3 regions of the Nocardioides sp. zg-1228 genome follow, and region 3 is predicted to be linked to each of the others. Evidence: predicted binding sites of a transcription regulator. Region 3 holds the regulator's gene; each other region holds the start of a gene.
What was found. The regulator LexA, encoded in region 3, represses DNA repair genes until DNA is damaged. The targets are predictions, from matches to a motif close to TCGAACANNTGTTCGA.

Region 1 (3,267 bases), 960 kb from region 3:
GGTCTCCATCACCGAGGCGGAGACGCCGGCGAAGGTGGCGTAGTCGGGCGCGAGCACCACGACGTGCGGGCACAGCCGACGCACCCGCGCCATCGGCAGCGCCGAGCGGATGCCGTAGCCGCGCGCGACGTAGTTGGCGGCCAGCACGACGCCGCGCCCGCTGCCGCCCACCACCACCGGCTGGTCGACCAGGTCGGGACGCTCCCGCAGCGCCACGGAGGCGAAGAACGCGTCCATGTCGACGTGGAGGAGCGGCGTCTCGGTCACCGCCGGCCCCCGCGGGGGCGACTGTCAGCGCCGGGCGATGACGTGGAGCTGGGCAGCGAGGGGGAGGTATTCGGGGCGGGTGGCCACGGCCTGCTCGAGCTCGAGCAGCGCCGCGGTCGCGCCCGGCTCGAGATCGAGGAGGCTGCCCGGGACGAGGTCGGCGAAGACGCGGACGGCGTGCACGCTCTCGGGACGCAGGCCCGCGGTGGCGAGCAGCTCGACGACCTCGTCGTGGGTGAAGCGGTGCCCACCGCGTCCGGGCTGTCCCGCCGACGACCCGCCGTCGTCGAGCAGCTCACGGGCGGCCTGGAAGTGCCCGGCCATGGCGCGCGCCACCACGGCGGCGTGACGCTGCGCCACCAGGAGGCTGAGGTGCCCGCCGGGGCGCAGCACCCCGGCGATCGACGCCACCGACGCGGCGGCGTCGTCGACCATCTCCAGCACGCCGTGGCACAGGACGAGGTCGGCGAGGTCGGCCTCGTCGACGAGGTGCGGCAGGTCGGACAGGTCGCCCTGCTGCCCGGTGACGCGGTCGGCCACCCCACGCTCGCGGGCGCGTCGGTCGAGCGCGGCCAGCGCGTCGGGGCTGGGGTCGATGACCCGGACGGCGTGGCCGAGCTCGGCCAGGGGCACGGCGAAGCCGCCGGTGCCGCCGCCGACGTCGACGATGCGGGCGGGCCGACCCTCCGCGTCACCACGGTGCTCCAGGAGCCGGCGTACGCCCTCCCAGGCCACGCCGCTGCGGACGGACTGGCGGCGCTCACTGGCGGACGGGCTGGCGGACGGCTGGGCCATGGGCGCCACCCTAGTGGCTCGTCGACCGAGCCCCGCGGGCGCACGCGGGCGCGCCCGGATCGTCCGGACGGGAGGACGCGCGAGTCGGAGGTCACCTCTCTCCCCCGCCTCAGGCGACGCTCGCGTGCGGGACCAGGCCGAGCGTCTGCTCGACCACGGCCAGGAAGCGGTCGGCGTCGCGCACCAGGTCGTCGGCCTCCCGCTCGCTCACGGCACGGGTCGAGCCCGCCTCGGCGGCGGCCCGCTTGGCCGCACCCGCGGCGAAGAAGGTCGCCCACTCGGAGAGCTCGGGGGCGACCTCGGCCAGCAGCACCCAGGCGTTCTTCTGCCGGCGCCCCCGCGGCGCGGGCCGGGCGCGGGCGGCAAGCAGTGCGGCCGCCGCGCAGAGGGCCGCGACGTGGGCGCAGGCGTAGCGCGTGGGCACGTCGCGAGCCGTGATCGCGTCGCGCAGCGACGTGGCGGAGCGCTGGAGGTAGGAGTGGGCGGTGGCCGGCAGCAGGTGCGGGCCCGGCTGCGCCAGTGGGTGGCGGCGGGCGCTCGCAGCGGCGGCACTCATGCCCGCTCCTCGGTCCGGGCGACCGGCGAGCCGCGGGAGTCGTCCGTCACCCCGCTCCGCACCTCGACAGGGTCGTGGTCCTGACTCATCGTGCCTCCTCCGCACCTCGGTCGACCCGGGGCCGACCCGGGTGGAGGTGGGGGTCGAGGTCACGCCCACCCGGGTCGCATCGAACAGATGTTCGAACACCGCCACGGTACTACCTGCCACCGACAGCCCGTCAAGGCCGGGCGAGGGATGGGCCGGGCGAGGGATGGGCCGGGGCGGGCCGGGGCGGGCCGCCCCGCTCAGTCGCCGCGCAGGAAGGCGGTCGTCTCGCGGCGCCACAGGAAGAACGACAGCACCAGGCCCTCGACGATCACCAGCGCCGAGAGCACGACGAACACCGCCGGGAGGCGGGCGTCGAGACAGACCACCCCGACCAGGACGCCGATGCCCGCGGTGCCCGTGAGCACGGGCCGGGTCCAGCCGTGGCCGCCGACGAAGAGGGACCCGAGCACGAGGACGAGGGCGGCGAAGCCGACGAACGCGACGATCGACAGGGCGACGAAGCCCGGCACGATCGGGCTCTCGCGGAGCAGCTCGATGCCACCCTGGGCCAGGAGCCCCTGCGCCGACGGGTTGCCCTCGGCCCATCCGAGGATCACGTCGTCGCGCATCAGCCGGATCAGGAGCGTGATCAGGCCCGCCGTGGCGACGATCAGCACGAGCACGCGCAGGCTGTTGACCACGGATCGCGGCAGGTCGCGCGCCATCGGATCTCCCCTGGGGCTCGTCGTCGGGTCGCTAGGCTCGCGCCATGTCGACGGAGCACGCATCGATCACCTCGTTCCGAGATGACCTCCACCGGCGCGGCGGCACCGGTGACGTGGTCATCCTGCCCGACAGCGCCCACACCGCGGCTCTCGCCGCGGCGGCACTCGGCTGCGAGGTCGGCGCGATCGCCAACAGCCTGCTCTTCGACGCCGACGGCGAGCCGGTCCTCGTCCTCACCTCGGGCGCACACCGGGTCGACACCGCCGCGGTGGCCGAGCGCATCGGTGTCGCGCGCCTCCGGCGGGCCGACCCCGACTTCGTCCGGCTCCACACCGGCCAGGTGATCGGCGGCGTCTCCCCGCTCGGCCACCCGGCCCCGATCCGCACGTGGATCGACCCGTGGCTGCGACGCCACGACGTCGTGTGGGCGGCGGCCGGCCACCCGGCCGCGGTGTTCTCCACGTCCTACGACGAGCTGGTGGCGATGACGGGCGCCGTCGAGGTCGAGGTCGACTGAGGTGCCGGCCTGATGGACGCCTTGGCACTGACGTTCTCGAGCGGGTGGGCGAGCGGCATCAACGCCTACCTCGTGGTCCTGGTGCTGGGCGTCGCCGACCGGCTCGGCTCCTTCGCCGACATCCCCGACGCGCTGGGCCGGTGGGACGTGCTGGCCGCGGCGGGCTTCATGTACGCGATGGAGTTCGTCGCCGACAAGATCCCCTACATCGACTCGACGTGGGACGCGATCTCCACGGCCGTGCGCCCCACCGCGGGGGCGGTCATCGGCGTGCTGCTCGCCGGGGACGCCTCCTCCCTCGACCAGGCCGTGCTCGGCGTGGTCGGCGGGGGCACGGCCCTGCTCAGCCACCTCGCCAAGGCGGGCGGGCGGCTGG
Region 2 (3,267 bases), 1.0 Mb from region 3:
GGTCTCGGAGGCGTGGTGGCTGCCCGGCGGCATCTGGACCGGAGTGACGCAGGTGGCGTCCGCCTTCATCGCGATCGGGCTCATCGTCTACAGCTACCGCCGCTTCCACGGGCACCCCGAGATGGCCGACGAGTTGCGCCGCGAGGTGCGCGAGCGCCGCAAGACCGGCGACGACCGGAGCGGCGTCGGCACCGGTTCCTGACCCGATTCCGGGTCCGGGCACCGGATGGGATAACGTTCTGGCGAGCTCGGGCGATTGGCGCAGTGGTAGCGCGCTTCGTTCACACCGAAGAGGTCACTGGTTCGAACCCAGTATCGCCCACCGAGTGCACGACAGCCCCTGGCTCGCGGAGACGCGAGGTCGGGGGCTGTTCTGTTGGGCCCCCGCGACGTAGCGTGGGAAGGCATGAGACGTGTGACGGTTCCCGCTCTGGCGGCTCTCCTTCTTGCCCCGCTGGGTGCGGCCGCCCCTGCTCATGCGGCCGACGAGGTGGCCGTCAGCATGCCGGGCGGAGTGCTGTACGACCCGTGCGACAGTCACGAGTTCTCCTACACAGCGCGTCTCCCGGCGGGATACACCGACCGCTGGAGCATCACCTTCGAGCTCATCGGCCCAGATGGCGGAGAGGTCGACTACGAATACCTGTGGAGCGAGCCGAGCACGGGGTTGGAGGACTTCTCCATCTGCGGCTCCCCCAACCTGGCGGGCACCTATGTGATCCAGGGGACGGGCGAGGCGTGCAACCCGAGTTCCTCCTGTGTGCCGATCTCGGTGGCGCAGACCTCCCTGTCGTTCCGGCTTCCCGAGACGAGGACGACCATCAAGGCGAAGCCGCGGCGTCCTGGGAAGGGGCGGATGGTCCGATTCGCGGTCAGGTCGGAGGACGAGCGGCCGACGGGCTACTTCGGGACCTCGTCCGCGACCGTGCGGTTGCAGGTGCGCAGGAAGGGCTCGTGGCGCACCGTCAGGAAGGTGACCACCGACGAGGGAGGACGCGCTTCCACGAGCGTGCGCGTCAAGAGTCGGCGCACCAAGGTGCGGGCCGTCACTGCCGACACCGCCTTCCGGACCGGATCGGTGTCCCGGTCGATCCGGGTGGGGTGAGAGCACCGACGCATCGCCGCGCGGCCTGGCTGGTGGGGAGGGGGAACGCTTGGACGATCGCGAGCGCCCGACCACCAACCAGCCCTCGATTTCCCCGGGCCACGACCCAACGTGTCACGCCGCTCCTTGCCGTGATCGGTGTGTCTCGCTGATCGCGGCGACCGGCGCGCGTTGGTCCTCCACAGATTTGTGACGGCGATGTCGATCGTCGGTGGCCGGCAGTAAAATCGAACACATAATCGAGCCGCTGGCAAGGACGGAAGGGGGTGGGGTCGTGGACCTCACCGCCTCTGGTCTGCTCGCGCTCGCACGGGAGCGCAAGGCTGCGGAGGAGCGGGCCGCGGCCGACCTGCTGGACGTGGCTGCGCGGTGGGCCGACCTGCACCCGCCGGAGTCGATCCACTCCGCGGCCTCCTTCACCGTGCCGGGCTGTGAGCACGAGGAGCCCATCGCAGGCGAGGGCACGCCCCTGGTCGCGGAGTTCTGCGTCGCCGAGCTCGGCGGCGCCCTGGGCGTCTCGACGGTCTCGGCGAAGAGGCTCATCGGCCACGCCCTCGAGCTGCGTCACCGCCTCCCGCGACTGTGGGCGCAGGTCCAGGCCGGTCGGGTGCCGGCATGGCGCGCGCGTGCCGTCGCGGAGGCCACGATCCACAGCACCCCCGCGCTGACGCGTGAGGCGGCGGCGTTCGTGGACGCGCAGGTCGCCGCCGTCGCCGGCCGCATCGGGCCGGCGCAGCTCGACCGGCTGGTCGCGGAGACGATCAAGCGCTACGACCTCGCCGCCCCCGACCCGGCCTCCGACCCCGAGGACGGCGACCTCTACATCGACCCCCGCCACGCCACCGTCCACGACCAGGAGGTCCACTTCGCCGGCACGATGACGTTCGAGGCCGAGCTCGACCTCGCCGACGCCCTCGACCTCGACCGCGCGCTGGCCCACGGCGCTGCCACGCTCGCCGCGCTCGGCTCACTGGAGTCGCTCGACGCCCGCCGCTCCGCCGCCTTGGGTGATCTCGCCCGCACCCAGACCGCGCTGGACCTGCACCACCAAGGCGCCGCGACCACGTGTGCCGAGGACGGGCTGCCGGTCGTGCGGGAGGTCGTGCTGCACGCCCACCTCGACGCCACGTTCTGCGGTGAGGCCACCGTCTTCGGTCCGACCGGGCGGCTGGAGGAAGGCCAGCGGCTGGTGCTGCTCGACCACATCCGCGACTGGTGCGCCGACTCCCGCACCAAGGTCACCATCAAGCCGGTCATCGACCTCACCACGCAGCTCCACACCGACGCCTACGCGATCCCCGACCGGATCCGGGAGCAGATCGTCCTTCGCGACCGCACCTGCGTGTTCCCGTGGTGCTCGCGCCCCGCCCGCGGCTGCGACATCGACCACGTCACCCCCTACGACCACGACGCCGCCGCCGAAGGCAGACCACAGCCCGGCCCCACCCAGACCGACAACCTCGCCGCGTTGTGCCGGTCCCACCACCGCCTCAAGACCCACACCGCCTGGCGCTACGAGATGACCGCGCCCGCCACGTTCGAGTGGACCTCGCCGCGCGGCCACCGCTACCGCCGCGACGCATCCGGCACCACCCGGATCGACGAGCCGGACCCACACGGCCCACCCGGCATCCCGCACCCGCGCCGACCATGACCGGGCCCACACCCCGCCACCCACCCGGTAGCGGGGCCACCTGCACGCACGGGGGCGCCGCACGCCCAGCGGCCCGAAGACTCACCCAGCCCTACGAAGCGTCCGCGCTCACAGCTGCCCGGCCGCGACGTCGATGGCGTGCAGGATGCTCGACAGGCTGCCCGGGTCGGCGAGCGTCAGGTCGGCGAGCTCGTCCGGTCGGAACCAGCGAAGGTCGTCGTGCTCCAGGGGAGCAGCGTTGACGGGTGCGCCTTCCCAGCGCGTGACGAGGAACGCGTGCACGTCGAGTGCGGGGTCGCTGACGGTCAGCGGTATGGGTCGGGGCTCGTGGACGTGGACCCCGAGCTCTTCGAGACACTCCCGCGTGACGGCCTCATGAGGCAGCTCGCCCGGCTCGACATGCCCGCCGGCGAGGTCCCAGCAGTTCGGATACCGCCGACGTGAGGGGTGGCGGTGCACCAGGAGCACCGAGCCGTCGCGCACGAGTGCAGCGAGCGAGATCGCGATC
Region 3 (3,267 bases):
GCCCGGCCCATCCGCCCGAGCCCCAGCACCACCACGTGTTCGTTCATGCCTACGACCATGGAACCGGCAGCGGCCTGCGACAAGCGCAGGTGTCGCATCGCTCCATGCGGTCTGCGCATACTTCTCTGCATGGCGTTGACGGCGTGGCGGACCTTCGTGGCGGTGTGCGAGGCCGGCTCCTTCACGGCCGCGGCCGAGGAGCTCGGCTACACCCAGTCGGCGATCTCGCGCCAGGTGGCGAGCCTGGAGCACGACCTCGGCGAGGCCCTGCTCGAGCGCCTGCCGCGCGGGGTCCGGCCGACGGCCGCAGGGCAAGCGCTGCTGCCGCACGCGCGCCTGCTGGTGGGTGAGGCGGCCCGGGCGAGGGACGCCGTACGTCGCGCCCGCGCTGGCGACGCGGTGCCGCTCACCCTCGGCGCCGTGCCCTCCGCCTCCGTGGACCTCGTGCCCCGCACGCTGCGGTCGCTCCCGGCCGAGGGTCCGCGGGTGGCGCTGCGCTCGGACGGCTCGGCCCGGCTGCACGAGCGGGTGCGCACGGGCGACGTGGACGTCGCGGTGGTCACCGACTATCCACCCGGCCTGCCCACGGACCCCGAGGTGCGACGTACGAGACTGCTCGAGGACGAGATGTGCGTCGTCCTGGCCGCGGGGCACGCCCTGGCCGCCGGCCGCCGGCGCGTGCGGCTCACGTCGTTCGCCGACGAGATCTGGGCCGAGGACCACCCCGGCTCGGGCAGCCTGCTCGAGCGGGCCGCGGGCCGGGTCGGGTTCGAGCCCAGGGTCGAGCTGGTGGCGGGCGACCTGCTCGGCAAGGTGGCACTCGTCGCGGCCGGGCTCGCCGTCGCCCTCGTGCCGGCGATGCTGGTGCCGGGCCTGCCGGCGGGCGTCGCCGTACGCCGTCTGGTCGCGCCACCGACCCGCACCGTCTACGCGCTGAGCCGCGAGCGTCGTCCGCGGCCCGGCGTGCAGGAGCTGACGGCGGCGCTGGTCGCCGCCGCGTCCGGCTCCGCGCGGTAGGTCAGAGGCTGCGCAGGACCGCCGTCACCACGCCGAGGATCGTCGCGTCGTCGCCGGGGATCGGGTCGTAGGCGTCGTTGTGGGGGAGCAGCCACACGTGGCCGTCCTTGCGCTGGAACGTCTTGACGGTCGCCTCGCCGTCGATCAGCGCGGCGACGATCTGGCCGTTGGTGGCGGTCTGCTCCTGGCGGATCACGACGTAGTCGCCGTTGCAGATCGCCGCGTCGACCATCGAGTCGCCGGAGACCTCGAGGAGGAAGAGGGTGCCGTCGCCGACGAGCTGCTTGGGCAGCGGGAAGACGTCGGTGACCTGCTCCTCGGCGAGGATCGGGCCACCGGCGGCGATGCGGCCGACGACCGGGATGTTGATCGCCGTCGGCATCGCGTCGCCGATGCCGGTCTCGTCGATCGAGGTCTCCTCGCCGCTCGACATGCTGCGACGGGCGGCCATCACCTCGGGGAGGAACACCTCGAGGGCGCGGGGACGGTTGGGGTCGCGCTTGAGGAAGCCCTTGCCCTCGAGCACGCGCAGCTGGTGGGCGACGCTCGAGGACGACGTGAGGCCGACGGCCTGGCCGATCTCGCGCATCGACGGCGGGTAGCCCTTGGTCTCGATGGAGTCCTTGATCGTGGCGAGCACCCGCTGCTGGCGCGGGGTCAGGCCGGTGGCGTCCGGGGGTCCGTCGGGCATCTCGATGACGTTCTTGTCGTCCTGCTTGGCCATGCGTCCTCCAGTGCGGTTGCCCCCTCCGTCCACGGCTGGTCAGGGAGGAGCTGGTGCGCCCACCGTAGACCGCCCGGCAGGTCAGGATCAAACACCTGTTCGAAGCCGCGTGTCGCTAGGGTCCCGCCATGACGACACGCTCCTCGACACCCTCCTCGACCGGGACCCCCACCGTGAGCGTCGTGACGGGTGGTGCGCGTGGGATCGGTCGCGGCATCGCCGAGCTGATGATCGCCCGCGGCCACCGGGTCCTGATCGGCGACCTCGACGGCGCCGCGGCGACCGCCACCGCCGACGAGATCGGCGCGGTCGCCGGCCTGGCCCAGGACGTACGCGACCCTGCGTCGCACCGGCTCGTGGCGGAGGAGGCGGCTCGCCACGGCGAGCTGACCGCGTGGTTCAACAACGCCGGCGTCGGCGACGACGGCACGCTCGCCGAGCTGGCGGAGGAGCAGGTGCGCCGCTTGGTCGAGGTCAACCTGCTCGGCACGATGTGGGGCACCCGCGCGGCGCTCGCGGCGTTCGGCCCAGCGGGTGGCGACGTCGTCAACGTGGCCTCGCTCGCCGGCCTCGGCCCGGTGCCGGGATACAGCGTGTACGCGGCCACGAAGGCCGCGGTCGTCTCGCTGTCGACGTCCGTCAACGCCGAGTCGCCGCGCGGGGTGCGGGTCCACGCCCTGTGCCCCGACGGGGTCGACACCGCGATGCTCGCCGCGCAGGACCCCGACGGCCTGGGGTCGCAGCTGGTCTACTCGGGAGGCCCGATCCTGGCCGTGGCGGACGTCGCGGCGGCCGCGGTCGAGCTCGTCGGGTCGAGCCGGGTGGTGCGTGCCGTGCCGGGGTGGCGCGGGGGAGTCGTGCGCGGCTCGGCGCTGGCTCCCGGGCTGATGCAGCACGCGGCCGGGCTCTTCGCCGCGCAGGGCCGGCGCGCCATGAAGCGCCGCTGACGTCTCCACCTGGGGAAGCCCCGAACATTTGTTCGACGAGGTGCTTGCGTCGTTCGAACACGTGCTCTACCGTCGTACACATGTTCGATCGAACGTCTGATCGACCACCGGTGGCCGAGGCCACTGTCGGTGGGTCCGACTAGACATTCGCTCGACAGAGACGACCGGCTGATTCTTCCCCAGGAGGCCACCATGAGCACCCTCAGCCTTTCCCCCGCTTTCGCCCCGGCTGCTGCCCAGCGCCGCTCCACCGTGCGGCTGACCCGCCGTGGCCGGCTCGTGGTCTTCCTGACCTCGCTGTTCCTCGCCCTCGCCGTGGCATTCGTCCTCGCCGGCGGCGCGGTCGGCACCGGCGAGGCCGGCCAGCCCGCCCCGACCCAGATCGTCCAGGTGGCGCCCGGCGACACCCTGTGGGGGATCGCCAGCGACATCGCCACCGACGGCGACGTCCGCGCGGTGATGACCGAGATCGAGCGGCTCAACGCCCTCGAGTCCGCCGGCCTCGCGGCCGGCCAGAAGCTCCGCGTCCCGGTCGTCTCCGACTGACGCGCGAGGCCTCCATCAGCCGCTTCGACCCCG

Region 1: the regulator LexA is predicted to act here: its motif matches at 1,788-1,803, upstream of JX575_RS11825 (SAV_6107 family HEPN domain-containing protein).
Region 2: the regulator LexA is predicted to act here: its motif matches at 1,333-1,348, upstream of JX575_RS11530 (HNH endonuclease signature motif containing protein).

What each region holds. Positions count from the first base shown of each region.
Region 1 covers NZ_CP070961.1:2,452,346-2,455,612, forward strand. Annotated here, with positions in the region: gene dinB (DNA polymerase IV) at 1-267, opposite strand, end outside; gene JX575_RS11820 (methyltransferase domain-containing protein) at 292-1,062, opposite strand; gene JX575_RS11825 (SAV_6107 family HEPN domain-containing protein) at 1,172-1,618, opposite strand; gene JX575_RS11830 (hypothetical protein) at 1,906-2,373, opposite strand; gene JX575_RS11835 (YbaK/EbsC family protein) at 2,418-2,891, shown strand; gene JX575_RS11840 (DUF4126 domain-containing protein) at 2,904-3,267, shown strand, end outside.
Region 2 covers NZ_CP070961.1:2,393,286-2,396,552, reverse strand. Annotated here, with positions in the region: gene JX575_RS11545 (PGPGW domain-containing protein) at 1-202, shown strand, start outside; tRNA gene JX575_RS11540 (tRNA-Val) at 251-322, shown strand; gene JX575_RS11535 (hypothetical protein) at 407-1,105, shown strand; gene JX575_RS11530 (HNH endonuclease signature motif containing protein) at 1,380-2,759, shown strand; gene JX575_RS11525 (NUDIX domain-containing protein) at 2,868-3,267, opposite strand, start outside.
Region 3 covers NZ_CP070961.1:3,408,935-3,412,201, reverse strand. Annotated here, with positions in the region: gene JX575_RS16410 (NAD(P)-binding domain-containing protein) at 1-47, opposite strand, end outside; gene JX575_RS16405 (LysR family transcriptional regulator) at 130-1,017, shown strand; gene lexA (transcriptional repressor LexA) at 1,019-1,741, opposite strand; gene JX575_RS16395 (SDR family NAD(P)-dependent oxidoreductase) at 1,870-2,688, shown strand; gene JX575_RS16390 (LysM peptidoglycan-binding domain-containing protein) at 2,881-3,234, shown strand.